DNA from 2 places in the Methylobacterium nigriterrae genome. Region 1 is predicted to be linked to the other one. Evidence: predicted binding sites of a transcription regulator. Region 1 holds the regulator's gene; the other holds the start of a gene.
What was found. Region 1 encodes PhoB, which activates phosphate uptake and scavenging genes when phosphate is short. Its sites were predicted from a motif close to TGTCATNNANCTGTCAT; they were not measured.

Region 1 (14,596 bases):
ATGTCCGCGCGATCATGCGCGGCATGGGCAAGGCCATGATGGGCACCGGCGAGGCGAGCGGAGAGAAGCGCGCCAACCGCGCCGCGGAGGCCGCGATCGCCAACCCGCTCCTCGACGACGTCTCGATGAAGGGCGCGCGCGGCCTGCTGATCTCGATCACGGGCGGCAACGACCTCACCCTGTACGAGCTCGACGAGGCGGCCACCCGCATCCGCGAGGAGGTCGATTCGGACGCCAACATCATCCTGGGCGCCACATTCGACGAGAGCCTCGACGGCATCATCCGGGTCTCGGTCGTCGCCACCGGCATCGAGCCCGCGCTGATCTCGGCGGTCTCGCCGAACAACCCCGAGATCGTCCAGACCGAGCAGCGCATCGCGGAAGTGGCCGAGCGCCTGCGGGCCGAGGCGAGGGCGCGCGCCGCCCAGCCCGCCCCGGCCGCGCCGCCGACGCCCGCCGCCCTGCAGGCTCACGCCCAGGCTCACGCCCACGCGGCGTCGGCGGGCCAGGGCCTGCCGGCCCGCCCCGCCCTGGCCGAGGCGATGGCGCCCGAGATGCGCGTCGAGGCGCCGGTCGTGCGCGACGACGTCGTCCTGACCCAGTCGCAGCCGCGCGTGGCGATGCCCTACGCCGCCCCGCCGGCCCCGCAGCCCGAGGCGGGCCCGGCCCTCAACGCCGGTCCCTTCCTGCCGCCGCGGGCCGCGGCGCCGGCCGCCGCCCCGCTCGCCCGGGCGCCGCGCATGCCGCAGATCCACGAGCTGCCCCCGATCGGGCAGGCCCAGATCCGCGCCAGCCGCGGCGAGGAGCCGGCCGAGGCCCCGGCCGACTCGAAGCGCATGACCCTGCTGCGCCGCCTCGCCACGGTCGGCTTCGGCGGCCGCCGCGAGGAGGCCGAGCCGGCTCCCGCCCCGGCGCCGGTGCGGGCGCCCCAGCACGCGCTGCCGCCGGCCCCCGCCGCCCCGGTGCGCGCCCCGGCCCCGCCGGCGCCGCAGGGCTACCGCCCGGCGCAGGGCGGCCTCGACCCGCAGGGGCGCGTCGCCCCGCAGCCGCGGATGATGGACGACGACCAGCTCGAGATCCCGGCCTTCCTGCGCCGCCAGGCGAACTGAGCCGAGACTGCCCCGCGGACCCGTTCGCGGGGCAGACCCTCGCCGGAGGCCCTTTCCCGGCCGGCGGCGTCCCGTCTAAGGAGGCCTCCGGCCGCGCGTCCGGCCGACCCGCTGAGGCTTTTCCGCAACAGACCCGGCGCCGCGAGGAGCCGGGTTTAACATGTTGTTAAAACATTGAGCAAAAAGCGCTTTCGGAATCGCTGCGCGAAAGCGTGACTGTAACACAGCGTAAGAATCCGTGATTTGGCCGGGCTTTTGACCCCCGCTATAGAAAACCTCGGAACGAGAAAGCGCGGCGGTTTCGCCGTCAGCGCGCGCAGGGGCTTCAAGCAGCGGACGGATCTCAAAAGGCCGGCACGTCGCCACGCGCGGTGTGCTGCCTGATCGCGGCCGAGGGCTAAGGAATGCGAACGAACCAACAAACCACCCTCAAGGGTCCGGCCACGCTCCGCGGCATCGGTGTCCATTCCGGAAACCCCGCCGAGATCGTCCTTCGCCCCGCTCCAGCCAACCACGGCATCAGTTTCCTGCGCACCGGCATGCCGAGCGGCAACGACCGGCTCATCAAGGCCCACCACGCCTGCGTCTCCGCCACCGAGCTCTGCACCGTCATCGGCGACGTCGCGACCGGCGCGGTCGCCACCATCGAGCACCTGATGTCCGCCCTCTACGGACTGGGCGTCGACAACGCCCTCGTGGAGATCGACGGGCCCGAGATGCCCATCCTCGACGGCAGCGCGCTCCCCTTCGTCAAGGCCATCGACGCGGTCGGCATCACCGCCTGCGGGGCGCCCCGGCGCTGGGTCAAGGTGCTGCGCCACGTCCGCATCGAGGTGGGCCGGGCCTTCGCCGAGCTCCGCCCGATCGACCGGGGCTTCCGCCTCGACGTCGAGATCGATTTCGAGAGCCCGGTGATCGGCCGCAGCCGCAAGGCCATGGACCTCACCGCCGCCTCCTACCGCCGCGAGATCGCGGGCGCCCGCACCTTCGGCATGATGAAGGACGTGGAGCGCTACTGGAAAGCCGGCTTCGCGCTCGGCGCCTCCCTCGAGAACACGGTCGCGGTCGGCGAGAGCGCGGTGGTCAATCCCGAGGGTCTGCGCTTCGCGGACGAGTTCGTCCGCCACAAGTTCCTCGACGCGGTCGGCGACCTCGCGCTCGCCGGCCTGCCCCTCCAGGGTGCCTACCGCTCCTATTGCGGCGGCCACCGGATGAATGTCGGCGTCCTCACCGCCCTCTTCTCGGACCGCGCCAACTACGCGATCGTCGAGGCCCAGGGGACCCGCCGCGAGAGCGCGCTCGCCGAGTTCGGCGTCGGCCTCGGGATCGCGGCCTTCGCGGGCGACCTGTAACCGTCAGAGCACACCGGGCCGCCGATCGCGCTGAGCCCGCGCCCGCCGTTTTCACGCCCGATTTCGGCGCCACGGTGAATCGTCTGTGAAGAGCGGCGCGGCCGCAGGGACCCCGGCCGGTCCGCCGTGGCAGGATGCCCGCTCGACGCGACATCCGTGATGGCTTGACGGCGCAAGCCTCTGCGCAGACAGAGCCGTGCCTGTTGGGGAATGAACCGCAAATGCCTGTCACCTCTCCGAACCGCTCTGCGCTGGCGGCCCTGATCCTGTCGGCGCTGAGCCTCGGTCTCGGCGGCTGCGACGCCCTCGACTCGATCAATCCCTTCGCCGAGAAGTACAAGCCCGAGGTCGTCCCGGACGTCCCCGCGGACAAGCTCTACAGCGAGGGCTTGGCCAAGATGGAGGACAGCGACTACGAGGGCGCCACCAAGAAGTTCGGCGATCTCGACAAGCAGTACGCCTATTCCGACTGGTCCCGGAAGGCGCTGCTGATGACGGCTTACGCGAATTACGAGGGCCAGAAGTACGACGACGCCATCAATGCCTCGAAGCGCTACCTGCAGCGCCATCCGGCGAGCAAGGACGCGGCCTACGCCCAGTACCTGATGGCCATGTCCCAGTATAAGCAGATCCCGGACGTGACCCGCGACCAGGACCGTTCCGAGAAGGCCCTCGTCGCCCTGCAGGAACTCGTCCAGCGCTACCCGACCTCGGAATACGCCGCGGACGCCAAGTCGAAGATCCAGATCACCCGCGACCAGCTCGCCGGCAAGGAGATGGAGGTCGGCCGCTTCTACCTGGAGCGCCGCAACTTCCCGGCCGCGATCAACCGCTTCCGGGACGTGATCAGCAAGTACCAGACGACCCGCCACACCGAGGAGGCGCTGGAGCGCCTCGTCGAGGCCTACATGGCGCTCGGCATCACCCAGGAGGCGCAGAACGCCGCGGCCGTGCTCGGGCACAACTTCCCCGACTCGCCCTGGTACAAGGACGCGCACGCCCTCCTGCAGAACGGCGGCCTGGAGCCGCGCGAGGAGAAGACCTCCTGGCTGAGCCGCGCCTTCTCGTCGCTCACCGGCCGCACCGCCTCGGCGCAGTAGGAACCGGGGGAGGACCCCCGCGGGGACTTCGATCGCGGGCGCGGCCGGCCGGCCGCGCCCGCGACGTATTTTGGGGATGAAGTCCGGGCGACTTCCCCTTACATGACGGCGATCCAGTTCGAAGGGGCTTCCGACGCGGCATGCTCGTGCAGCTTGCGATCCGCGACATCGTTCTGATCGACAAGCTTGAGCTGAACTTCCGCGAGGGGCTGAGCGTCCTGACCGGGGAGACGGGCGCGGGCAAGTCGATCCTGCTCGATGCCTTCGCGCTCGCACTCGGCGGGCGCGGAGACGGGCGGCTCGTGCGCCACGGCGAGAGCCAGGGCAGCGTCACCGCCGTCTTCGACGCCCCCCTCGACCACCCGGCGCGCCTGATCGCGGCCGAATCCGAGATCGACACCGAGGGCGACCTGATCCTGCGCCGGACCCAGATGGCGGACGGGCGCACCCGCGCCTTCGTCAACGACCAGCCGGTGGGCGTGCAGGTGCTGCGCGCCATCGGCGCCGCCCTCGTGGAGATCCACGGCCAGCACGACGACCGGGCGCTCGCCGACCCGACGACGCACCGCGCGATTCTCGACGCGTTCGGCGGGCTGCAGGCGCCGCTCGCGGCGGTGGCGGAGGCCGGCAAGCGCGTGCGCGGCGCGCGCGCGGCGCTCTCCGAGCAGCGGGCCCGGGTCGAGGCGGCGCGCAAGGAATCCGACTTCCTGCGCCACGCCGTCGACGAGCTCGCCACCCTCGACCCGCGGGCCGGCGAGGAGGCGGCGCTGGCCGAGCGCCGCACGGTCATGCAGCAGAGCGAGAAGGTCGCCCGCGAGCTGAACGACGCCCTGGAGGCGGTCGGCGGCCCGAATTCCGGCAGCGCCCATCTCGCCTCGGCGATGCGCAAGCTGGAGCGGCGATCGAGCCAGCTGCCGGCCCTCGTCGAGCCCTGCATCGCCGCCCTGGACGCGGCGCTCGTCGCCCTCGACGAGGCGCGCGCCGTCCTCGAGGCGGCGGTGGCCGAGACCGAGTTCGATCCGCGCGAGCTGGAGCGGGTGGAGGAGCGCCTGTTCGCCCTGCGCGCCGCCTCCCGCAAGTACGACGTGCCGGCCGACGAGCTCGCCGCCCTGCGCGAGCGCTACGGGGCCGACGTCGCCGCGATCGAGGCCGGCGAGGAGGCGCTCGGCGGCCTCGAGCAGGATCTCGACAGGGCCGAGGCCGCCTACGCCAAGGCGGCGGCCAAGCTCAGCGAGGGCCGCAAGCGCGCCGCCAAGGCGCTCGACTCGGCCGTGAAGGCCGAGCTGCCGCCGCTCAAGCTCGAGCGCGCCCGCTTCATCACCGAGATCGCCACGGATCCCGACTCGCGCGACGGGGCGGGCATCGACCGCGTCGAGTTCTGGGCGCAGACGAATCCGGGCACGCGGCCCGGGCCGATGATGAAGGTGGCCTCCGGCGGCGAACTCTCGCGCTTCATGCTCGCCCTCAAGGTGGTGCTCGCCGACAAGGGCTCGGCCCCGACCCTGATCTTCGACGAGATCGATACCGGCGTCGGCGGCGCCGTGGCGGACGCGATCGGGGCCCGCCTCGCCCGCCTCGCCGGGACCGTGCAGGTGGTCGCCGTCACCCACGCGCCGCAGGTGGCGGCACGGGCCGAGACCCACTTCCTGATCGCCAAGGATCCCGTGAAGGGCAGCGACCGGGTCGCGACCCGGGTGGCCTCGCTGCCGGTCGAGGCGCGCCGCGAGGAGATCGCCCGGATGCTCGCCGGTGCCACCGTCACCGACGAGGCCCGCGCCGCCGCCGCGCGCCTCCTGCAGGGCGCCGCGGTCTGACAGGCTCTGACGCCTCGATCGAGGCGCAGAGCGCATCGGGCGGCCCGCGCGAGCGAGCGGCCGCGTTCCGTCCGCGGGCGCACGCGAGGCTCGGCCGACGCGCGACGGTAAAACTTCGTTAACCATCCCGTCAGAGAGTGATTCGACCGGACGGCCGGCGTGATTCGCGCGGGCACGGGATCAGTCTCAAGGGGGGAGACGATGGAGCAGACGGCCGGCAATCGCGACGCGGCTTCGCCCGGGCAGGGCGGCCCGGCGCCCGTCCTCAGCTTCGACACCCGCCAACGCCTGGGCCTGGCGCTGCGCTCGGTCTACGAAGGCAGCGTGGACACGCAGCCGATCCCGGATACGCAGGTCGATCTGCTGCTGCGCCTGCGCCACAAGGAGCGCGAGCGCAGCCGCGCACGCTGAGCCGCCCCGCCCGAGGGCTGCGGGACGCCTACCAGCGCCGCGCGCCGGGCCGGCGCTTGTACTCCGCCGCCCGGATCAGCGTCAGGACGCGGTCGAGCTGGCGCAGCATCGCCTCCTCGTCGACGCGCGCCGCCGCCGCGTCCAGATCCGCACCGAAGCGCTGGCGGGCCTGCGCGAGCGCCAGGTTCCGCTCGAGCTCCTCCCGCTCGGCATGCAGGGCCAGGTAAGCCGTCTCCTCGGCACTCGTCTCGCCGGCCGGCGGGGCGGGCGCTTCGCTGCTCTCGGTCCGCATCATGTCCTGTCCGATCCCCGCGGCGCGCGGCGCCGCGGAACTTCCGATGCATGCCAGGAACGCGCGAGGCGGCGAAACCGTGCCATGGCGTCCGCACCGCTTCCGCCGGAGCCCGCCGCGAGCCCGCGGGCGGGACCCCGTGGGGAACTGCGGATGACCCCGTGTCGGAATGCGGATGCCGCCGGGTGGGGCCGGCGCTGTCATCGCAGTGTCATGCCGCTGTCATAGAGGCGGCATCGTCGGGCGGCTATCGCTCGCGGCGACCGGGTTCCCGGCCGGCCGCGCAGGCTGCAGGCCGGACGAGGGACGACCCGTCCGGGACAGCGCCCGACAGCAAACGGAGACGCACGTGAAACCCTTGACCTACGCGCTCGCCATCGGCCTCGCGACGGCGCAGCTCGCCTTCCCGGCGCTCGCCGCCGACATCACCGGCGCCGGCGCCACCTTCCCGTTCCCGGTCTACTCGAAATGGGCGGAAGCCTACCGCAAGGATACCGGCACCGGCCTCAATTACCAGTCGATCGGCTCCGGCGGCGGCATCAAGCAGATCCAGGCCAAGACCGTCGATTTCGGCGCCACCGACGCGCCCCTCAAGGGCCCGGCGCTCGAGAAGGACGGCCTCGTCCAGTTCCCGACCGTGATGGGCGGCGTCGTCACCGTGGTGAACATCGCGGGCCTCACCCCGGGCCAGCTCAAGCTGACGGGCGAGCTCGTCGCCGACATCTACGCCGGCAAGATCACCAAGTGGTCGGATCCGAAGATCGCCGCGCCCAACCAGGGCGTGAAGCTGCCCGACGCGACGATCACGCCGGTCTACCGCTCCGACGCCTCGGGCACGACCAACATCTTCACCACCTACCTGTCGCAGGTCTCCGAGACCTGGAAGAAGGAATTCGGCGCCGCCACCACGATCTCCTGGCCGGCCGGCCAGGGCGGCAAGGGCAACGAGGGCGTGACCGCCACCGTCAAGCAGGTCCCGAACGCGATCGGCTACGTCGAGTCGGCCTACGCCAAGCAGAACAAGCTCAGCTACGCGCTGATCCAGAACAAGGCCGGCAAGTACCCGCAGCCGGACGACAAGGCGTTCCAGGCCGCGGCCGCCAGCGCCGACTGGAAGGCGGCGCCGGGCTTCGGCATCTCGCTGACCAACCAGCCCGGCGACGATGCCTGGCCGATCACGGCCGCGACCTTCATCCTCGTCCACAAGGACGCGGCCGACGCGGCCAAGTCCGCCGAGGTGCTCAAGTTCTTCGACTGGGCCTACAAGAACGGCGACACGCTCGCCTCCGAACTCGACTACGTGCCGCTGCCCGACAACGTGGTGGGCCTGATCCACGAGGAGTGGAAGCAGGTGAAGGGCAAGGACGGAAAGCCCGTCTTCAACATGTGAGGCCGGCAGCCGGCGCCCGCACTCCGGGCGCCGGTTTCGCCTGTCCGGTCCGGTGGGGGCCCTCTCCCGCCCGGACCGGTTCCGCGGACCCGACCTCTCCCGCGCGGGAGAGGTGACCGGCGCCCCGCTCGCTTCCGGCACCGCCGCGCGCTAAACGCCTCGAACCGACGAGAATTGCGGATGGCCTCCTTGACCGAACAGATCACGCTGGCGCGCACCGATGCGACGCGTGTCCGCCGGGCCCCCGGCCGGGGCTTCGACCGCCTGTTCCGCGGGGCCGCCTACGGCTCGGCCCTGCTCGTGCTCCTGATGCTCGCCGGCATCCTCGGCTCGATCGCCTGGGGCGGCTGGCCGGCCTTCCGCGAGTTCGGCTTCGGCTTCGTCACATCGAGCGCCTGGAACGTCGGCACCGAGCAGTACGGCGCGCTGGTGGCGATCATCGGGACGCTGGCCTCCGCGTTCCTCGCCCTCCTGATCGGGGTGCCGCTCTCGCTCGGCATCGCCGTCTACCTGACGCAGCTCTGCCCCGGCTGGGCGCGCAAGCCCGTCGCGATGACGATCGAGCTCCTGGCGGCCGTGCCGAGCATCATCTACGGCATGTGGGGCCTGTTCATCTTCGCGCCGCTCTTCGCCCGCTTCGTGCAGGTTCCGGTCTCGAACCTCGTCGAGGGCCTGCCGGTGGTCGGCACGCTGCTCTACGCCCGCGTGCCCTCGGGCGTCGGCGTGCTCACGGCCGGCATCATCCTGGCCATCATGATCGTGCCCTTCGTGGCCTCGATCACCCGCGACATGCTCGACCAGATCCCGACGGTGCTGCGCGAGAGCGCCTTCGGCATCGGCTGCACCACCTGGGAGGTGGTGCGCCACGTCCTCGTGCCGCAGGCCTCGGTGGCGATCATCGGCGCCATCATGCTGGGGCTCGGCCGCGCGCTCGGCGAGACCATGGCGGTCACCTTCGTGGTCGGCAACGCCAACCGGCTCTCGGCCTCGATCTTCGATCCGGGCTCGACCATCGCCTCGCGCATCGCCAACGAGTTCAACGAGGCGGACGGCCTGCAGCTCAACGCCCTGATGGCGCTCGGCTGCATCCTGTTCGTGATCACCTTCTTCGTCCTCGTCATCGCGCGGCTGCTCGTGCGCCGCGTCAAGGTCGCCTGAGGATCCTCGCGATGGACGTCACCAACCCCCTCGGCCAGACCCGCGCGGCGCCGGCGAACCGGGTGCGCCCGAGCCGGCGCGTCGCCGACCGGGTGCTGCGCTTCTCCTGCCTCGCCGCGACGGTGCTGGGCGCCATCGTGCTCGGATCGATCCTCCTGATGCTGATCATCGAGGGGCTGAAGGGCCTCTCGCCCAGCCTGCTCACGCAGCCGACGCCGGGCCCGGGCTCGGAGGGCGGGGGCATCGCCAACGCGATCCTGGGCAGCCTCGTGCTGACCCTGATCGGCATCGTGGTGGCGACGCCGGTCGGCGTCATGGCCGGCACCTACCTCGCCGAGTACGGCCGGGCCTCGAAGCTCGCCGACCTGATCCGCTTCCTCAACGACATCCTGCTCTCGGCGCCATCGATCCTGATCGGTCTGTTCGTCTACACCCTGATGGTGCGGCCGATGGGCACCTATTCGGGCTGGGCCGGCGGCGTGGCGCTCGCCATCATCGCGACGCCCGTGATCGTGCGCACCACCGAGGACATGCTGCGGCTCGTGCCGGGCTCCCTGCGCGAGGCCGGCGCGGCGCTCGGTGCGCCCCCCTCCCGGGTGATCATGAGCGTGACCTGGCGCGCCGCCTCGGCGGGCATCGTCACGGGCATCATCCTGGCGCTCGCCCGCATCGCCGGCGAGACCGCGCCGCTACTGTTCACGGCGCTCAACAACAATTCCTGGTTCAGCCGCGACCTGATGGGCGGCGTCGCGAACCTGCCGGTGATGATCTACCAGTTCGCGCTCTCGCCCTACCCGAACTGGCAGGGTCTGGCCTGGGCCGGCGCCCTCCTGATCACGGTGACGATCCTCGGCCTGTCGATCCTCGCCCGCCTCGTCATCAAGCCACAGCGGGCGCGCTGAGCCGCGCCCGACCGCCCAGCGACATCCTCGCGAAGGACACCCCGATGAGCGTCGCCCCCGCGATCACCGCCGCCCAGGCCAACGGCCGCAATAAGGCCGACGAGCGCGCGCCCGTGCGCATCGCGGTGAAGGACCTCGACTTCTATTACGGGACCTTCCACGGGCTGAAGGGCATCAACCTCAACTTCCACGACCGGCAGGTGACGGCCCTGATCGGCCCCTCGGGCTGCGGGAAGTCGACGCTGCTGCGCACCTTCAACCGCATCTACAGCCTCTACCCCGAGCAGCGCGCCGAAGGGCAGATCCTGCTCGACGGCCAGAACGTGCTCGACCCCAAGGTCGACCTCAACGAGCTGCGCGCCCGGGTCGGCATGGTGTTCCAGAAGCCGACGCCCTTCCCGATGTCGATCTACGACAACGTCGCCTTCGGGCTCCGCCTCTACGAGCGCCTGCCGAAGGCCGAACTCGACGTGCGCGTCGAGGAATCCCTGCGCAAGGCCGCGCTCTGGGACGAGGTCAAGGACAAGCTCCGGCAGTCCGGCATGGGCCTCTCGGGCGGCCAGCAGCAGCGCCTCTGCATCGCCCGGACGGTCGCCCAGCGCCCGGAGGTGATCCTGTTCGACGAGCCGACCTCGGCGCTGGACCCGATCTCGACGGGGCGCATCGAGGAGCTGATCGAGCAGCTGCGCGACGAGTTCACGATCGCGATCGTGACCCACAACATGCAGCAGGCCGCCCGCATCTCGCAGTTCACGGCCTTCATGTATCTCGGCGAGCTCGTCGAGTTCGGGCCCACCACCCGGATCTTCATGAATCCCGAGAAGCGGCAGACGCAGGACTACATCACCGGCCGCTTCGGCTGAGCCGCCCGCGGGCGCATCCCTCCCTCACCGCGGTCCCGCCCGGCGGGCCGATCGAGGACGCCAGACCATGTCCGAGCACATCGTCACCTCCTACGACACCGACCTCGAGGACCTGCGCCGCTCGATCGCCGAGATGGGGGGCGTCGCCGAGAAGATGATGGCGGATGCGAGCGTCGCCCTCGTGCGCCGCGACACCGCACTCGCCCAGAACGTCATCGCGGCCGACAAGCGCCTCGACGTGCTCCAGCGCGAGATCGAGGAGCGCGCCGTGCTCCTCATCGCCCGCCGCCAGCCGCTCGCCATCGACCTGCGCGAGACGATCTCGGCGATCCGCGTCTCGGGCGACCTCGAGCGCATCGGGGACCTCGCCAAGAACATCGCCAAGCGCGTCGTGGCGATCAGCGATCAGGCCCAGCCGCAGAAGATCGTGCTCGGCGTCCAGCACATGAGCGACCTCGTGCAGGAGCAGCTCAAGGACGTGCTCGACGCCTACGGGGCCCGCGACACCAAGGCCGCCCACGACGTCTGGCAGCGCGACGGCGCCATCGACGCCCTCTACAACTCCCTGTTCCGCGAGCTCCTGACCTACATGATGGAGGACCCGCGCAACATCTCGTTCTGCACGCACCTCCTGTTCTGCGCCAAGAACGTCGAGCGGATCGGCGACCACACCACCAACATCGCCGAGACGATCCACTATCTCGTCACCGGCGTGACCCTGACCGACCGCCCGAAGGACGACGCCTCGAACTACGCCACGATCGCGCCCCGGGCCGGGGCCTGAGGCGATCCGGCTTTGACGAGACCATGAGCACCCGCATCCTGATCGTCGAGGACGAGGAGGCCCTCACGCTCCTCCTCCGCTACAACCTCGAGGCCGAGGGCTACATCGTCGACTCGGCCGTGCGCGGCGACGAGGCCGACCTGCGCCTGCACGAGCAACTGCCCGACCTGATCCTGCTCGACTGGATGCTTCCGGGCCTGTCCGGCATCGAGCTGTGCCGCCGCATCCGGGCGCGCCGCGAGACCGAGCGCCTGCCGATCATCATGCTGACCGCTCGCGGCGAGGAGGGCGACCGCATCCGCGGCCTCGGCACGGGCGCGGACGACTACATCGTCAAGCCGTTCTCGGTGCCGGAACTCCTCGCCCGCGTGCGCGCGCTCCTGCGGCGCGCCAAGCCCGCCCACGTGGCCAGCCTCCTGATCGCGGGCGACATCGAGCTCGACCGGATGAGCCACCGGATCCGCCGCTCGGGCCGCGAGATCCATCTCGGCCCCACCGAGTTCAAGCTCCTCGAGTTCCTGATGCAGAGCCCGGGCCGGGTGTTCTCGCGCGAGCAGCTCCTCGACGGCGTCTGGGGCCACGACGTCTACATCGACGAGCGCACGGTCGACGTCCATGTCGGGCGCCTGCGCAAGGCGATCAACCGCCCGCGCCAGTCCGACCCGATCCGCACCGTGCGCGGCTCCGGCTATTCCTTCGACGAGATGTTCTCAGGCGTCGAGTAGGGCGCGGCCGGACAGGATCGGGCTCGCGTCCCCTCTGCCGTGGGGGACAGGGCGAGGTCCTTCCGGACAGGGCGCATCCCGCGCCCGGTCCGCGTTCCGCGGATTCTCCCGCGCGGGCGAGGCGCGCGGCGCCGGCCGGCCTCAGCGGAAGCCCGCGACCCTCCGGTCCCGCTTGCGCTCGGCGGCGGGCTGGTAGGCGATCTGGGCGTGGTGGCTGCAATAGGGCAGGCCGGTGATGGCGCGGCCGCCGCAGAATCGGAACTCGGGGGTCGTCGGGTCGCCCATCGGCCAGCGGCACATCGATTCGCGCAGATCCATGATCGTGACCCGCTCCGAGACCGCGAGCGGCACCTGGTCGGCGGCCGAGGCCGGCGCCGCGGCCGGCGGGAAATCGGGGGCCGGGCGGTGCGAGGCGATCGCGATCGGCTCGGGCGCGTCGGCGGCGATCTCGGCCACGGTCGCGGCCTCGATCTCGCCCTCGGCCTCGCGCAGGGGCCGCTTGCGGCCGTTCACGGGGGCGCCGGCCACCGGCTTGACCCGGCCGGCGAGACCCAGCCGGTGCACCTTGCCGATGACCGCGTTGCGGGTGACGCCGCCGAGCTGCGCGGCGATCTTGCTGGCGCTCTGGCCGTCTTCCCACAGGCGGCGCAGAAGGTCGACGCGCTCGTCCGTCCAGCTCAGGCTCGCTTCCGTCATCGCCCCCTCCGAACGCTGCGATCACCGCTTCCGCCCCCCGGCGGACCCGACGCGGTTCGGACGCACGAGGCCCAACGCGGCCCGCGTGCGAGCCGCGTCCATGCGGAGCCTGCCGGTGCGAAATCCGTCCGTGTGCGCCACTGGTGATGGCCGCCGCGCGTGTTCCCTGCGGCAACGGTCCGAACCTACAAGAGGCCTCGTGGACGATGCAAGAGTCGACGATCAGACTCGGCCGCCGGGCGTCCGCGGTTTCCACCGGCAATGGCCGCGCCGCGCCGGCCGGCCGCTCACGACGCCGGCGCCTGTGGCGGCCTTGCATCAGCCGATCACCGTCGCGTCAATTGCCGCGCTCGGCCGGGAACGCTAGAATGGCCAAGCTCGTTCGGTTGGGGGTGCAATCGGAAGCTTGAGCGCTGGGACTTGGCGATGGCACGTCGGTTGGATTGGTTGCGCGGCGCCCTCGCGCTCGGGCTGGCGGGTCATCTCGCCGCCTGCTCGTCTATTCCGCGGATTCCCTACACCGCCGAGCAGGCGGCGTACGCGAGCGTGCCGGGCATCCCCGCCGCCCGCGCCTTCGCGGACGCTTCCTCCGAGACCTTCGCCGAGATGGCCGCGCGGCCCGAGGCCAAGCGCCAGGCCTTCAACTATCTCGCCCTGTCGGGCGGCGGCGGCGACGGCGCCTACGGGGCCGGCATCCTGAACGGCTGGACCGCCTCCGGCACCCGGCCGGAATTCTCCCTCGTCTCGGGCGTGAGCACGGGCGCGCTGATCGCGCCCTTCGCGTTCCTCGGGCCGGCCTACGATCCCTACCTCACCGACATCTACACGAGCGGCGTCGCCGCGACGCTGGTGCAGTCGCCGAGCCTCACCAACGTGCTGTTCGGCTCGGGCCTGTTCGGGGACGGCCGCCTGCGCGACCTGATCGGGCGCTACGTCACGCCGGACCTCCTCGCCGCGGTGGCCGAGGAGCACGCCAAGGGCCGGCGCCTCCTCGTGGTGACGACGAACCTCGATTCGCAGCGCGCCGTGATCTGGAACATGGGCGCCATCGCGGCGAGCGGCGCGCCGAACGCGGTCGATCTGTTCCGCGACGTGCTCACCGCCTCGGCCAGCATCCCGGCCGTGTTCCCGCCCCAGCTCATCGACGTGCAGGCGGGCAACAGCGCCTTCCAGGAACTCCATGTCGACGGCTCCGTGGTGACGCCGGTCTTCACCCTGCCGCAATCCTTCCTGCTGCGGGACGGGCGCCTGCGCACGCACGGGCGGGCCAACATCTACGTCGTGATCAACGGGCGCCTCGAGCCGGAATTCGACGTCACCCGGAACAACACCCTGGCGATCGTGGAGCGCTCCTTCACGACGGGCAGCCGGGCCCGCAGCCGCGCGACGCTGGCGACCACCTACGCGTTCACCCGCGCCAACGGGGTCGGCTTCAACCTCACCTACATCGACGAGCGCGCGCCAAACACCACGGCCGCGCGCGGCTTCGACACCGGCTACATGCGCAGCCTCTACCAGGCCGGCTACGAGAAGGCCCGCGCCGGCGCCTTCTGGGAGCACACCGTCCCCGCTTCCCCACTCGTGAAGACGGTCACGGCGGCGGCGCAGTAAGGCCCCCCTTCCCGCCCGCCGCCTGACGCCGAGGCACGGCGCCGTCCGCGAGCGGGCGGGTCCCGTCCGATTGCGAAGGGCTTTCCTACTTGCGCAGGATCTTGGTGACGATCCGGCCGACGAGGTTGCCCGAATCCGCGTTGCGGTCGTCGCGGGTGACGGGGCGGTTCTCGTTGCCGAGGATCTTGGTGACGATGCGTCCAATCAGGCTCATGGTGGGGTCCTCGCGCTGAAGGCGCCGCGGCGCGGCGCAAGCTTTGCCGAACCAACGGGCGGGCGTGGGGGCCTGTTCCGTCTCAGCTGACGCGGTAATCCGAGAGCCGCGCGCGGCGCGCGCCGCGCCGGTAGGCCAGCACCGAGCCCGGCCAGATGGCGGTGTTGCGGCCCTG
Region 2 (14,596 bases), on a different contig from region 1:
AGGTCGGCGATCCACGGGTCCGGGTCGTAGGCGCCCGCCGGCGAGCCCGTGATCAGGTAGGCCTCGTGCGCCCCGGTCCCGGGCAGCGCGCCGCGATCGGCGAGATAGGTCTCGTAATCGTGGCCCGGCCCGACGAGGCGCTCGACCATGGCGCCGTAGCCGGGATAGGCGCCGCCGAGGCGCGCCGGGGGACGCCCGGTTTCGAGGATCGCGATTCTCATGCGGACGTGACAGCCCGCTTTGTGGGCGGGGATGAGGCGGGGCCGCCCGCGCGGGCCGCTTTTCGGCGGAGCGAGGCGTTCTGACCGGGACGCGTGCCGCACCGCCGTCGAGGCGCCAGGCGTCGAGCCCGTTCACGCCGCCCGGACGCGCGGGCGCAGGCGGCCGGTCTCCTTCGGGCGGATGTCCATGGCGTTGCCGCGCCAGACGATCGCGCTCTGCAGCCAGGCGCTGAGCCACAACGCGGGGAGCATCGCGTCCCGCGCCAGGAAGGCGAGCAGGAGACGGGGCGGGCGGGGCCAGCCGGCGCGGCCCGCGAGCGCGTACTCGGCGCCGTACCAGACGAGCGCCAACGCGCCGAGGCCGAGGGCGGCCGGCATCGTGCCCGCGCAGGCGGCCGCGATCCCGAGGGGCAGGAGCGCGCCGGTGCCGATCTCGGGGGCGAAGAAGAGCGGGAAGGTGACGCGGCGCAGGCGCGCCCAGCGCAACTGCCGCGCCCAGACCTCGCGGAAGCGGCGGCGCCCGAGGGGCTGGCGGAAGGGCGCGGCGACGAGGTGGACGCGGTGTCCGGCGGCCCGCACCAGCTTCGTGGCGGCCGCGTCCTCGGCGATCTCGGCGGCGAGCGCCCGGATGCCCCCCCGCGCCTCCAGGAAGGGCTTGTGCCAGAGCATGCTCTTGCCCTGGGCGAAGCCGAGGCCGAGCGCCTCGCCGGCATATTGCCAGCGGGCCTGGAGCGTGTTCAGGAAGGCGCACTCGACCTCGGCCCAGAACCCGTCCGGCCGGTCGCCGATCGGCGTCGAGCAGACGAGGCCGGTCCCGGCCCGCCACGCCGCCTGCAATTGCTGCAGGTAATCGGGCGGCATCAGCACGTTCGAGTCGGCGAGGACCACCCAATCGTGCCGGGCGGCCTCCCAGCCGCGCACGCAGTTGTTCAGCTTCGGGTTGTCGCTGACCCGCTCGTCGCCGACGATGATGCGGGACGCGACCCGCGGATTGGCCGCGATCAGGCGGCGCAGGAGCGGCAGGATCGGGTCGCCGGCATCCGCCACGCAGAAGATCAGCTCGTAATCGGGATAGTCGAGCCGGAAGCCGCGTGTCAGCATCTCCTCGCTGAAGGCCTCGAGCCCGCAGACCGGCCGCACCAGAGAGACGGGCGCGGCGGCCGGGAAGGTCGAGCCCGGCCGCGCCGCGCCGATGCGCCGCGCCGCGATCGCGAGGCTGACGAGTTGGACGAGCGTCAGGAGGGCGCAGAGCGCGAGGACGAGCAGGGGGCCGCTCGCGGCAGGGCCGTGCATGAACGGGTCTCCAAAACGAGTCTCGACGTCAGGGCCGCCGCGCCTGCGGCGCAGGGGCGCGCCCGAGTCCTATCCGGATCAGCGCCCCTAACAGCCGGGCCGTATCAGTCGTATGACAGGCCGCCGACTCGGGCGGGAACGGGCGAACGGGCGGGACCTTTGGCGAGACCTTTGGCGAGCAACTCCGGCGATGTCCCGCTCGGCGCGGGCCCGGGCGATCCCGGGGCCGCCGGTTGAGCCCGCCCATCGTCCATCATCCGGCCTACCAGGCGAGCCTGCCCGAGGGCCACCGCTTCCCGATGCGGAAATACGGGCGGCTCGCGGAGATCCTGGCGGCGCGGGGGCTGGCGCCGGCGGGCTTCGTCAGGCCGGAGCCCGCGACGGCCGCGATCCTGGCGCTCGCGCACGATCCGGCCTACGTCGAGGCCGTTCTCGGCGCGGCGGTGCCGCGCGAGATCGAGCGGGCGATCGGGCTGCCGGTCGACGCGGGCGTGGCGGCCCGCGCCCGCGCCTCGGCCGGCGGCACGCTCGCGGCGGCCCGGCTCGCCCTCGCGCACGGGCTCGCCGGCAGCGCGGCCGGCGGAAGCCACCACGCGCGGCGCGCGCAAGGGGCCGGGTTCTGCGTCTTCAACGACGTCGCGGTGGCAGCCCGCGCCCTGCAGGGGGAGGGGGCGATCGGGCGGGCGCTCGTCGTCGATTGCGACGTCCACCAGGGCGACGGCACCGCCGATTGCCTGTTCGCCTCGCCCGACCTCTTCACGCTCTCGATCCACGCCGAGAAGAACTATCCCCTTGCCAAGATCCCGGGCGACCTCGACATCGGGCTGCCGGACGGGCTCGGCGACGCCGACTACCTCGCGGTGCTGGCCGCCCGGCTGCCGCCGCTCCTCGACGCGCTCGCGCCCGACCTCGTCTTCTACAATGCCGGCGTCGACCCGCACGGGGACGACCGGCTCGGCCGCCTCGCGCTCACCGATGCGGGATTGTCCGCCCGCGACCGCTTCGTGGTGGGTCAGGCCCGCGCCCGCGCCATCCCGCTCGTCGCGGTGATCGGCGGCGGCTACGGCAGCGACGTCGAGGCGATCGCGGCCCGCCACGCCCTGGTCTTCGAGGCGCTGGCGGCGGAAGCCTAACTCTCAGGGGCGCGCTCGGGCAGCGCCCGCGCCTGCGCCTCCAGCGCCTCGAACAGGCGCCCGAGGTCCGGCCCGTCGAGGTCGTGGAAGCCGAGCGAGCGGCTCATCATCAGCCCCAGCACCGCGAAGACGAGGGCCGCCCCGGCGCCGGGGCGCGCCTCGAGCCCCGCCGCCTGCGCCAGGCGCTCGGCGAGGAAGGCGCGGAAGCCCGCCAGGGCCTGCGGGTTCTCGGCGGTGGCGATCAGGAGCGAGTCCGGGAAGCCGCATTCCTCGGCGTAGACCTCGCGGGCATGCGCGATCAGCGCGAGCGGCAGGCCGGCCGGGCCCGGCGGCAGCCGCTCCGCGCAGGCGGCGATGCCTTCGCGCATCCGCTCGACCTTGCGCGCGGCGAGCGCCGTCACCAGCGCGTCCTTCGAGGCGTAGTGATGCAGCACCCCGCCCTTGCTGAGGCCCGCCTCCGCCGCCACCGCGTCGATCGTCAGCGTGCGGCTGCCCGATCGGCGCAGCAGGGCCTCGGCGGCGTCGAGGATGATCGCCGGCCGATCCTCGCGCCGGCTGCGCGCCTTTGTCATCTCGCTCCACACCTAAAAACCGTCTGGACGGTCGGTAAGATACCCGATATGGGTCCGCCGCGATAGACCGAATCGAGGTGGAAGCGCCGTGCCGAGGCTTCGCAGGATCAGGACAGGGACCCTCGCCGCCCTGCTGGCGGCCGTGGCCGCGATGCCGCCAGGCCCGGCCCGGGCCGGCGAGGTGCCGCTCGCCGCGCAGACCCTGGTGCGGACCGAGGCGGCCCGGACCGCGGTGGTCGCCGCCGACATCGTGATCACCGGCGACATCCAGGCCCAGGCCCAGACCAACGTCTCGTTCCGCACGAACGGCAAGGTCGCGGCCCGCCTCGTCGAGGTCGGCGACCACGTCGCGGCCGACCAGGTGCTGGCCCGCCTCGACCCGCAGGAGCAGCGCGCCAACCTCGACAACGCCCGCGCCGCGCTTACCTCGGCGGAGGCGCTGCTGACGCAGGCGCGTCTCGGGTTCCGGCGCCAGGAAGCCCTTCTCGCGAGCGGCTACACGACCCGGCCCGCCTATGACAACGCGGAGCAGCAGCTTCGCACCACCCAGGCGGCGGTCGAATCGGCCAAGGCGGCGCTCGGCACCGCGCAGGAGCAGTTCTCCTACACGGAGCTGCGCGCGGGCGTCGCCGGGATCGTGCTGAGCCGCTCCCTCGAGACCGGCCAGGTGGTGCAGGCGGGCCAGTCCGTCCTCGTCATCGCGCAGGACGGCCCGCGCGACGCGGTGTTCAACGTCTACGAGGCGCTCCTCGCCACCCCGCCCGATTCGAAGACCGTCGCGGTCACGCTGCAGTCGGATCCGGCGGTGGTCGCGACCGGCACGGTCCGGGAGATCTCGCCGAGCGTCGACCCGGCCTCCGGCACCGTGCGGGTCAAGGTCGGGCTCGAATCGACGCCCCCCGCCATGGGGCTCGGCGCCGTGGTGATCGGGCATGGCAAGTTCCGGCCGCGGGAGGCCGTCGTGCTGCCCTGGTCGGCGCTCTACCGCTGGAAGCGCGAGCCGGCCGTGTGGGTGCGCGACCCGAAGACCGGCACGGTCGCGCCGCGCACCATCGTCGTCGACCGCTACGGATCCGACCGGATCGCGCTCGAATCCGGCGTCGCGCCGGGCGAGGAGGTCGTCACGGCGGGCATCCAGTTCCTGCGCCCCGGCCAGACCGTCACGGTCGCGAACGGCGACACGGGGGCCGCGCGATGATTTTTTGCCTGTTTCGGCAATCCTGCGACGCTTCAAACCCAGCGCGAGGCCACCTCTCCCATGCGGGAGAGGTCGAGTCCGCGGGACGCGGACCGGGTGAGGGGTTCGCCATGTCCGGAGAGGTCGCATCCCTCATCCCAACCCTCTCCCGCGCGGGAGAGGGGGCCCGCCGTGCCCGCCTCGGCCTCCTCCTGCCCCTGCTCGCGCTGGCGGCCTGCCAGCCCGCCGAGAAGGCCGAGGCGCCGCCGGTCCGCCCGGTCCTCTACACGGTGGCCAAGCCCGTCGATGCCGTGATGTTCGGGCCCTTCGCGGGCACCGTCGAGCCGCGCTACCAGTCGCAGCTCGGCTTCCAGATCGGCGGCCGGGTGGTCGCCCGCGACGTGACGATGGGCGACATCGTCCGGAAGGGGCAGCGCCTCGCCGCCCTCGACCCGATCGTGCCGCGCTACGCCCTGGTGCGCGCGGAGGCCGACGTCGCCGACGCGCGGGCGCAGGCCGAGAATGCCGGCGCCACCGAGGCGCGCACGCGCCGCCTGATGGAGGGCGGCAACGTCACACAGGCCCAGCTCGACGGCGCGGTGGCGAACCGCGACACCGCCCAGGCCCGGCTCGCCCAGGCCCAGTCGAGCCTGGAGAAGGCCCGCGACCAGATGGGCTACACCGAGCTGAAGGCCGATTTCGACGGGGTGGTGACGCAGCGCAGCGCCGAGGTCGGCCAGGTCCTGAGCGCCGGCCAGGCGGTCGTGACGGTGGCCCGCCCCGAGGCGCGCGAGGCCGTCGTCGACATCCCCGAGGATCTCGCGGGCGCGATGCCGAAGGACGGCCGCTTCCGGGTCGCGCTGCAGAGCGCGCCGGAGGTGACGACGCTCGGGCGCGTGCGCGAGGTCGCGCCCTTCGCCGACCAGACCACGCGCACGCGGCGCATCCGCATGACGCTGGAGAACCCGCCCACCGCCTTCCGGCTCGGCGCGACCATCACGGTCTCGCTGGAACGCCCCGTCGAGAGCCGCTTCCCGCTGCCCGCGACCGCGCTCCTGACGGCCGACGGCCAGGATTCCGTCTGGATCGTGAACGCGGCCGGCACCGGCGTCACCCGGCGCCCGGTCACCGTGGCCGAGCGCGGGCCCGAGCGCGTGGCGATCAGTTCCGGCCTGTCGGCCGGCGAGCGGGTCGTCGTCGCGGGCGTCCATTCCTTGAGCGAGGGCCAGACCGTGCGGCTCTCCGACGAGTCCCTCTGATGCACGCTCCCCGAGACGCTTCCGGCCGCGATCCGTCCGGCCGAGACCTGCCCGAGCACGGCACCGCCGACGGCGGCTTCAACCTGTCGGAATGGGCGCTGTCGCACCGCTCCTTCGTGTGGTTCCTGATGGCCGTCTGCCTGATCGCCGGCGCCATCGCCTATCGCGGCCTCGGCCGCGAGGAGGATCCGCCCTTCGCGATCAAGACCATGATCGTGCAGGCGAACTGGCCGGGCGCCACGATCAACGACACCCTCCAGCAGGTCACCGACCGCATCGAGAAGGAATTGCAGCAGATCAACGCGCTCGACTACGTGCGCAGCTACACGACGCCCGGCCAGACCACCGTGTTCGTGCAACTGCGCGACACCACCAAGGCGGGCGAGATCCAACCGGCCTTCTACCAGGTGCGCAAGCGCATCGGCGACATCCAGGCGACCTTCCCGGAGGGCGTGCAGGGCCCCTTCTTCAACGACGAGTTCGGCGACGTCTACGGCAACGTCTACGGCTTCACGGCCGACGGCCTCACCCACCGGCAATTGCGCGACTACGTCGAGGGCGTGCGCACCGAGGTGCTGAAGGTGCCCAATATCGGCAAGACGCTGCTGCTCGGCACCCAGAAGGAGACGATCTACCTCGACTTCTCGACCCGCAAGCTCGCGGGCTACGGCATCGACCTGCAGTCGCTGATCAGGACGCTTCAGGCCCAGAACGCCATCTCGCCCTCCGGCGTCGTCCAGGCCGGGCCGGAGCGGGTCTCGGTGCGGGTGAGCGGCCAGTTCGTCTCGGAGGAGTCGCTGCGCAACATCAACCTGCGCTTCAACGACCGCTTCTTCCGCCTGTCGGACGTGGCCGAGATCAGCCGCGGCTACGAGGATCCGCCCTCCGCGCTGTTCCGCGTCGACGGCCGGCCCGCGATCGGGCTCGCCATCGCCATGCGGCCGAACGCCAACCTGCTGCATTTCGGCGAGGACCTGAAGGCGCGCATGCGCCTGATCGAGGCCAAACTCCCGATCGGGGTCGGCATCCACCTCGTCTCGGACCAGCCCAGGATCGTCGAGGAGGCGGTCGGCGGCTTCACCCAGGCGCTCGTCGAGGCCGTGGTGATCGTGCTTGCCGTGAGCTTCATCAGCCTGGGGCTGCGCGCCGGGCTCGTGGTCTCGATCTCGATCCCGCTCGTCCTCGCGATCGTCTTCGTGATCATGCAGGTCATGGGGGTGACGCTGCAGCGCATCTCGCTCGGCGCCCTCATCGTCGCGCTCGGGCTCCTCGTCGACGACGCCATGATCACCGTCGAGATGATGGTGGCGCGCCTCGAGCTCGGGGATTCGCTCAAGAAGGCCGCGACCTTCGCCTATACCTCGACGGCCTTCCCGATGCTGACCGGCACGCTGGTGACCGTGGCGGGCTTCCTGCCGATCGGCTTCAACGGCTCGTCGGCGGGCGAGTACACTTACTCGCTGTTCGTGGTGATCGCCGCCTCGCTCCTCGTCTCCTGGGTGGTGGCGGTGCTGTTCGCGCCCCTCATCGGGGTGACGCTCCTGCCCAGGGCCCTGAAGCACCACGGCCACGAGTCCGGGCGCCTCGCGCGCGCCTTCCTGGCCGTGCTCAAGCTCGCCATGCGGTTCCGCTGGACCACCGTGCTCGTCTGCGTCGGGCTGATGGGCCTCTCGATCGCCGGCATGACCCGCGTCCAGCAGCAATTCTTCCCGTCCTCCGACCGCAACGAGGTGCTGGTCGACATGACGCTGCCGCAGAACGCGACCATCGCGGAGACGAGGGCCCAGATGGACCGGTTCGAGGCGGCGCTGAAGGGCGATCCCGACATCGATCGCTGGTCGTCCTATGTCGGGCAGGGCGCGGTGCGCTTCTACCTGCCGCTCGACCAGCAACTGAACAACGCCTTCTTCGGGCAGATCGTGATCGTGACGAAGTCGCTCGAGGCGCGAGACCGGGTGATGGCGCGCCTCGCGGAATTCGGGAAGCGCGACTTCGTCGGCACCGACGTGTTCGTGAACCCGCTCTCGCTCGGCCCCCCGGTCGGCCGCCCGGTCCAGTATCGCCTGAGCGGTCCCGACCTCCAGACGGTGCGCGAGCAGGCGCTCAAGCTCGCCGGCATCGTCGCCGGGAACCCGCATGTCGGCGTGCCGACCCTCGACTGGAACGAGCCCGGCAAGGTGCTGCGGGTCGAGATCCTGCAGGACAAGGCCCGCCAGCTCGGGGTGACGAGCCAGGACATCGCCTCGATCCTCAACGGCGTCGTCGGCGGCAGCGCCATCACGCAGGTGCGCGACTCGATCTACCTCGTCAACGTGGTGGGCCGCGCCCGCGCCGCGGAGCGGACCTCCCTCGACACCCTGCAGAGCCTGCAGGTGATGCTCTCGAACGGCACCGCCGTGCCGCTCCTCGCCTTCGCCAGGATCGACTACGACCTCGAGCAGCCGATCGTCTGGCGGCGCGACCGCGTGGCGACGCTGACCGTGCGCGCCGCGATCATCGACGAGACCCAGCCGCCCACCATCGTCGCGGCCCTGAAGCCGCAGGTCGACGCCTTCGTGAAGGCGCTGCCCGAGGGCTACATCCTGGCCACCGGCGGCGCGGTCGAGGAATCCGCCAAGGGCCAGGGACCGATCGCCGCCGTGGTGCCGGTGATGCTGCTCACCATGGCGGTGTTCCTGATGATCCAGCTCCAGAGCGTGCAGAAGCTGTTCCTGGTGTCGAGCGTGGCCCCGCTCGGGCTGATCGGGGTGGTGGCGGCCCTGCTCACGTCGGGCAAGCCGTTGGGGTTCGTGGCGATCCTCGGCATCCTGGCGCTGATCGGCATCATCATCCGCAACGCCGTGATCCTGGTGAGCCAGATCGAGGAATGCGAGGCGGAGGGGCTCGGGCCCTGGGACGCGGTGGTCGAGGCGACGCGCCACCGGATGCGGCCGATCCTGCTCACCGCCGCGGCCGCGAGCCTCGGCATGATCCCGATCGCCCGCGAGGTGTTCTGGGGGCCGATGGCCTACGCGATGATCGGCGGCATCATCGCGGCGACCTTCCTGACCCTGTTCTTCCTGCCGGCCCTCTACGTCGGCTGGTACCGGATCAAGGCACCGCCGCGCGAGCGGGCGGCGTGACGGCCGGCCGCGCGGCGGCTTCCTCGGGCAGCGGCTCGGGGAGCTTGCGGGCGGGCGGGATCGACACGGGTTTCGAGAAGGCGCGGAGGTTTCCGATCAGCTTCTGCAGCAGGTGGACGGTCGTCTGCACCTCCGAGGGGCTGAGCTGGGACAGGAAGTTGCGCTCACGCTCGAGCGCCACCTGGGTGATCCGGTCGTGCAGGTCGAGGCCGGCCGGCGAGAGGGCGACGAGGCGGCGGCGCGCGTCGGTCTCGTCGCCGCGCACCAGCACCAGCCCCCGCTTCTCCATCCAGGCGAGGCTGCGGCTGACCACGCCCTTGTCGAGATGGGCGGCGTTGCAGATGTGGTGGGCGGTGACCCACGGCTCGGAGGCGAGGCGGTACATGATCCGCCAGTCGGTGATGCCGACGCCGAAGTGCCGGCGGTAGAAGATCGACGCGTTGCGCGTCAGGCTGTTCGACAGGGTGGTCAGAAGCGCGGGCACGTAGGCCTGCGGATCGATCACCTCCAACTGTACCGGCACCGGCTCGACGCCGCCCGCCGCTTTCGCTGATCGGCCCATCGGTGACGCTCTCGACTTCCAAGGCCCCGGCGCGCAAATGTCGTCCATTCGCATTGCCGGATTGTCCCGTTTGACAACATACTAGGACAAATTTTGTTCAGTGCGCAGCGGCTTGCGGGACACACCGGCCACATCGTCACAAGTGCGTTAACGCTTGCCGACGCTGCAGAGGGTCGGGGCGAGCGCGCGCAGCACCGGACGGTAGGCCGCGACGTGCAGGCCGTCGCGCATCGCCCCGGGCTTGGCATAGCCGGACTCGCCCTCGCGCAGTTCCGCAAAGGGGTCCGCGAATCGGCAGCCGAGGCGCTCGCACATGAGCCGCAGGCGCTCCGAGTAGTGGTTCACCGCCCGGGCTTCGAGGTAGCGTTCGAGGTTCCGCCCGACCGGGGGCAGGGCCGTGACGACGAGCTGGTCGGTGATCTTGAGGAGGCGGCGCACGATCCGGCCCGCCGCCTCGTCGAAGCGGGCGGTGGCCTCCGGCTCGAGGGGCCGGTTCTTCCGCATCAGGTCGTTGGTGCCGATCGTGAGAACCGCCGCCCGCGGCCGGGCCGGGAAGGTCAGGGTCTCGACGAGGTCGGCATAGACCTCCGCGCTCGCGCCGCTCACCCCGCCATTGACCAGTTCGAGCCCGCAGGGGCGCTGGGCCGGCGGCTGCAGCTCGGACTGCGAATCACCTGCCAGGAAGAGGTAGTCGGGGGGCGCCTCGTCGAGATGGACCTGCACGGCGATGAGCCGGTTCCGCGCATAGGTCCGCGCGTTGGCCTCCGGCCCGTGCAGGCTCCAGCCGAGCAGGCCGCCGGCCGCGAGGAGCAGGGCCGCCCCGAGACCGAGGATCAGGGCGCGCCTCACCGGGGCGGGCTCCCACTCGCGGCCGCGCCGGACCGGTCGACCCGCGCCCCCGGCCGGGAGTCGGTCGTCGCGTAGTAGGGCTTGATGTCGAGGAGCGGCGTGCCGTCGAGGCAATCGAGGCCCCGGACCGTCAGCTGATCCCCCTCCCGGCCCAGAAGCTCGACCACCGACAGCGCGATCGGGTTCGGGCGGGCCGGCGAGCGCAGCGAGAAGGTGCCGCGGCTGCCCTCGGCGTGGCGCGGATGCTGGCGCACGAGGTCGCGCACCGCCCGGTCCATCCAGTAGAGCAGGATCAGGTGGGTCGCGCCCTCGACGTTCTGGAGGCCCGCGGCGAAACGCGGGTCGACCGCGACGGTGCAGACCGCGTCGGTCTGCAGGCCGTTCTTCGGGCAATCGGCGCGCTGCAACCAGGGCGTGCGAATGTGGCCGATGAAGTACAGGCCGGCATCGAACGCGCCGGGGAGCGTCACCGCCTCCTCGCCCGGCCGTCGAGCGTGCAGATCGTTCATGGAAAGTTCCGTGCTTCGAACCGGGCCGGCCCGCTCCCGACGGGGCGCGCGCGCAGGCTTTCGGCCAAGTCCGGCCTCGCCGCAACCCCGCGATGGTCGCGCCCGGCCGCGGGCCGGTGTAGAGCCTGACCCCCAGGACGCCGGCAACGGAGAGGGCTTCGTGATCGACGACGAGCTGCGACCGATGGAAACCCTGGCCGATCCCGCGGTCGCGGTCGATCGCCTCGAAGCCCTCCATGCCGGCGCCACCCAGGCGCTGCAGGCGGCGCTGGCCCGCTTCCTCGGCGGCGGCCCGCCGCCGGACGCGGCCGAGCGGCTGCAATTCCGCTATCCGGAACTGCGCGTCACCTACAGGCCGACCGGTCCCGTGCCCCGGATCGGGCGTGCCACGGCCAAGCTCCAGGTCGCCGGCACCTACGCCACCACGGTGACGCAGCCCGAGCATTTTCGCGACTACCTCGTCGATCAGCTCAGATCTCTCGTCCGCGACTACGGCGTCGGCCTGGAAGTCGGGCTCAGCGCCCAGGAGATCCCCTACCCGTACGTGCTGGAGCCCGGCATCGACCTCACGGGCGGGGGCGTCAGCGCGGCGGACCTCGCCACCTGGTTTCCGGTCCCGCTCCTGTCCGTCGTCGGCGACGAGATCGCGGACGGGCTCTGGCAGCAGCGCGCCGACAGTCCGCGCCCACTCGCTCTCTTCGACGCGATCCGGGTCGATTACTCCCTGCGCCGGCTCGTCCACTACACCGGCTCGGACTGGCGCCACATCCAGCCCTGGATCCTGCTGACGAACTATCACCGCTACGTCGACCGCTTCGTGCGCCACGGCCTGGAGCGGCTCGCCTCCGGGGCGGAGGGATTCGAGCAGATGGTTCTGCCGGGCGGGGTCGTGATCGATCGGGCCGAGGCCGCGACCGCGGACCCCGCAGTCGTGATCGCCCGCTCGGACTGGCACCGCTTCCAGATGCCGGCCTACCATCTCGTGGCCCGCGGGCCGGGCGGCCCGCAGGGCACGACGCTTGTCAATATCGGCGTCGGCCCCTCGAACGCCAAGACGATCACCGATCATCTCGCGGTGCTGCGGCCGCATTGCTGGCTGATGGTCGGCCATTGCGGGGGCTTGCGGCAGTCGCAGACCATCGGCGACTACGTCCTGGCGCACGGCTATCTCCGGCGCGACCGAATCCTCGATGAATTGGTGCCGCCCGACGTGCCGGTGCCGGCCCTCGCGGAAGTTCAGCTCGCCCTCCAGGCCGCCGCCGCGCAGGTCACGGGCGAGGAAAGCGAGGCGCTCAAGCGTCGCCTGCGCACCGGCACCGTCGTCACCTACGACGACCGCAACTGGGAACTCCGCTTCTCGCAGGAACGTCGGCGCATCAACCTCTCGCGCGCTATCGGCGTCGACATGGAGAGCGGCACGATCGCGGCGCAAGGGTATCGCCTGCGGGTGCCCTACGGCACTCTGCTGTGCGTTTCCGACAAGCCGCTCCACGGAGAGATCAAGCTGCCGGGCGCCGCGAACGCCTTCTACGAGCGCGCCGTCGCCGAGCATCTGCTGATCGGGCTCGCGGCGCTCGACGCTTTGCGGGCGGACCGCCAGGGCCTGCACTCGCGCAAGCTCCGCAGCTTCGACGAACCGCCCTTCCGGTGAGGACGCAATAGTGCGCGAGAGGCCTCGCCATCAGCGAGTTCTGGGCGGTATTATGCCCCGCCACAACATCAAAGAAAAAATTATGTCCATCAGCAACTCATTCTGTTCTCGTTAGAGCATATATTGCTCACCAGATCGACGTAACGCTTCTTTATCCAATTTCATGCAAATAGTCCTGATATTGCTCAGTTGCGACGGTCGACTCGTCTTGCCCGTCCCGAACAGATCAGGTGCGATAGCCATGAAGTCATCACTCGCCAATCTGAAGATCGCGATCAAGATCGGCATCACGCTGGCGTTCCTGATCGGCGTCGGCCTCGCGACGACGCTGGTCTCCCTCGGCACTCTGTCGAGAATCGAGCAGACCGGGCATTGGGCCGCGCACACCCACGCGGTGATCGGCCGGATGAACGAGATCCTCATCGCGATGGTGAATCAGGAGACCGGCGTCCGCGGCTACCTCGTATCCGGCCAGGACGGCTTCCTCGAACCGTACAGGAACGGGGCGGCGCGTTACGCCGAGGCATACTCGGACGTCACGCGGCTCACCGCCGACAATCCCGTCCAGCAGAAGCGCCTCGCCGAGCTCGACGCGCAGGCTCGGATCTGGCGCACGGACATCGCCGAGCGGGAGATCGCTCTCATGCGCGACGCGGCCACCCGCGAGGCGGCGCGCGCGCTCGAAGCCTCGGGCGCCGGCAAGGCGGCCATGGATTCGCTGCGCCGCTCGGCAGAGGAGATCGTCGCCGTCGAGCGAACCCTCCTGGCCGAACGCGACGGGGCAGCGGCGGCGGCGGCGAACTCGTCCCGGCTCGGGAACGGCATCGGGCTCGCCGTGATGGTGTCGGCCGCCGGCCTGTCCCTCCTTCTGCTGCATCTCGGAATCAGCCGACCGATCCGGAACCTGAAGGCCACGATGGGCCGTCTCGCCGCCAACGATCTCGCGGCCGCCGTGCCGAATCTCGGCCGCCGGGACGAGGTCGGCGAGATGGCCGCCGCCGTCCAGGTGTTCAAGGACGGCCTCATTCGGGCGCAGGCACTCGAACAGGAGGCCGCCCTGGCGCGCGCCGGTGCCGAGGCCCAGCGCGAGGCCGCGACGCGCGAGCTTGCCGACGATTTCGAGCGGGCGGTGGGCGGCATCGTCGAGGCCGTCACGGCGGCGGCCGCCGCGCTGCAGGACACGTCGCGCACCATGAGCGCCACGGCGGGACGCACTGCGGACCAATCCACCTCGGTCGCCGCGGCCGCCGAGGAGGCCGCCGCGAATGTCACCATGGTAGCCTCGGCCGCCGAGGAGCTCGGCAGCTCGGTCGACGAGATCGGCCGGCAGGTCCAGGGATCGGCGAGCCTTGCGGCGGCGGCAGCCAGGGAGGCCGAGACAACGGCAGCGCTCGTTCAGGCGCTCAGCATGGGCGCCACCAAGATCGGGGACGTCGTCAGCCTGATCTCGAGCATTGCCGGCCAGACGAACCTTCTGGCGCTTAACGCAACGATCGAGGCGGCCCGAGCCGGCGAGGCCGGGCGCGGCTTCGCTGTGGTCGCCACCGAGGTGAAGGAACTCGCCAGCCAGACGGCCAAGGCGACCGACGAGATCGCCCGCCAGATCGCCGAGATCCAAGGTGCGACGCACCAGGCGGTCGGGGCGATCGAGAGCATTTCCGGCAAGGTCGGCGAGATGAGCAACGTCACGGCCGCCATCGCGGCCGCCATCGAGGAGCAGGGCTCGGCGACGCAGGAGATCGTGCGCAATGTCGGCCAGGCCGCGTCGGGTACCGGCGAGGTCACCCGCAACATCGCGAGCGTCGCCGCCGCGGCCGACGAGACGGGTGCCGCGGCCGGGCTGCTCCTGGCCTCGGCCTCGGACCTCTCCGTGCAATCCGAGCATCTCGGCGGAGAGGTGCGGCGCTTCCTCGACGGTGTTCGCGCCGCCTGAGCGCCTCAGCGCTCGCGCCGCCAGAGACCAGCCCGCTCGGAGCGGGCCTGCTCCTCGGCGGCGAGGAGATCGGGCGGCGCGTCCTCGCTCGCCCGCGCCCCGCCCGCCGCCAGAATCAGCGAGGCGAGGTCGTCCCCGTCGATGCGACAGCGCAGAGCCCGGCTATCGGCGCCCGGCGCGCAGGCCACCTCCCGGCGCCGCAGGTAGCGTGAGAGCTGACGTGCCAGGGTGCCGCCCTCGCCCTCGACGCCGAGGAGGCGAACGACCCGGCCCCGGAATGCCAGGGTGCCGGTATCGATCACCTCCGGCACGCCG

Region 2: the regulator PhoB is predicted to act here: its motif matches at 1,616-1,632, upstream of WDW90_RS04425 (ceramide glucosyltransferase).

What each region holds. Positions count from the first base shown of each region.
Region 1 is NZ_JBAWTG010000020.1:31,391-45,986, forward strand. It holds gene ftsZ (cell division protein FtsZ) at 1-1,109, shown strand, start outside; gene lpxC (UDP-3-O-acyl-N-acetylglucosamine deacetylase) at 1,514-2,461, shown strand; gene WDW90_RS13100 (outer membrane protein assembly factor BamD) at 2,683-3,561, shown strand; gene recN (DNA repair protein RecN) at 3,702-5,375, shown strand; gene WDW90_RS13110 (hypothetical protein) at 5,577-5,786, shown strand; gene WDW90_RS13115 (hypothetical protein) at 5,815-6,081, opposite strand; gene pstS (phosphate ABC transporter substrate-binding protein PstS) at 6,428-7,468, shown strand; gene pstC (phosphate ABC transporter permease subunit PstC) at 7,649-8,626, shown strand; gene pstA (phosphate ABC transporter permease PstA) at 8,638-9,528, shown strand; gene pstB (phosphate ABC transporter ATP-binding protein PstB) at 9,573-10,391, shown strand; gene phoU (phosphate signaling complex protein PhoU) at 10,459-11,175, shown strand; gene phoB (phosphate regulon transcriptional regulator PhoB) at 11,199-11,900, shown strand; gene WDW90_RS13150 (GcrA family cell cycle regulator) at 12,042-12,596, opposite strand; gene WDW90_RS13155 (patatin-like phospholipase family protein) at 13,023-14,207, shown strand; gene WDW90_RS13160 (TFIIS helical bundle-like domain containing protein) at 14,293-14,421, opposite strand; gene WDW90_RS13165 (flavin-containing monooxygenase) at 14,504-14,596, opposite strand, start outside.
Region 2 is NZ_JBAWTG010000004.1:62,583-77,178, reverse strand. It holds gene WDW90_RS04430 (glutamine amidotransferase-related protein) at 1-221, opposite strand, end outside; gene WDW90_RS04425 (ceramide glucosyltransferase) at 354-1,514, opposite strand; gene WDW90_RS04420 (histone deacetylase family protein) at 1,748-2,647, shown strand; gene WDW90_RS04415 (TetR/AcrR family transcriptional regulator) at 2,644-3,219, opposite strand; gene WDW90_RS04410 (efflux RND transporter periplasmic adaptor subunit) at 3,371-4,417, shown strand; gene WDW90_RS04405 (efflux RND transporter periplasmic adaptor subunit) at 4,528-5,655, shown strand; gene WDW90_RS04400 (efflux RND transporter permease subunit) at 5,655-8,777, shown strand; gene WDW90_RS04395 (MarR family winged helix-turn-helix transcriptional regulator) at 8,746-9,339, opposite strand; gene WDW90_RS04390 (SGNH/GDSL hydrolase family protein) at 9,487-10,188, opposite strand; gene tsaA (tRNA (N6-threonylcarbamoyladenosine(37)-N6)-methyltransferase TrmO) at 10,185-10,697, opposite strand; gene WDW90_RS04380 (AMP nucleosidase) at 10,858-12,348, shown strand; gene WDW90_RS04375 (methyl-accepting chemotaxis protein) at 12,590-14,281, shown strand; gene WDW90_RS04370 (PBP1A family penicillin-binding protein) at 14,287-14,596, opposite strand, start outside.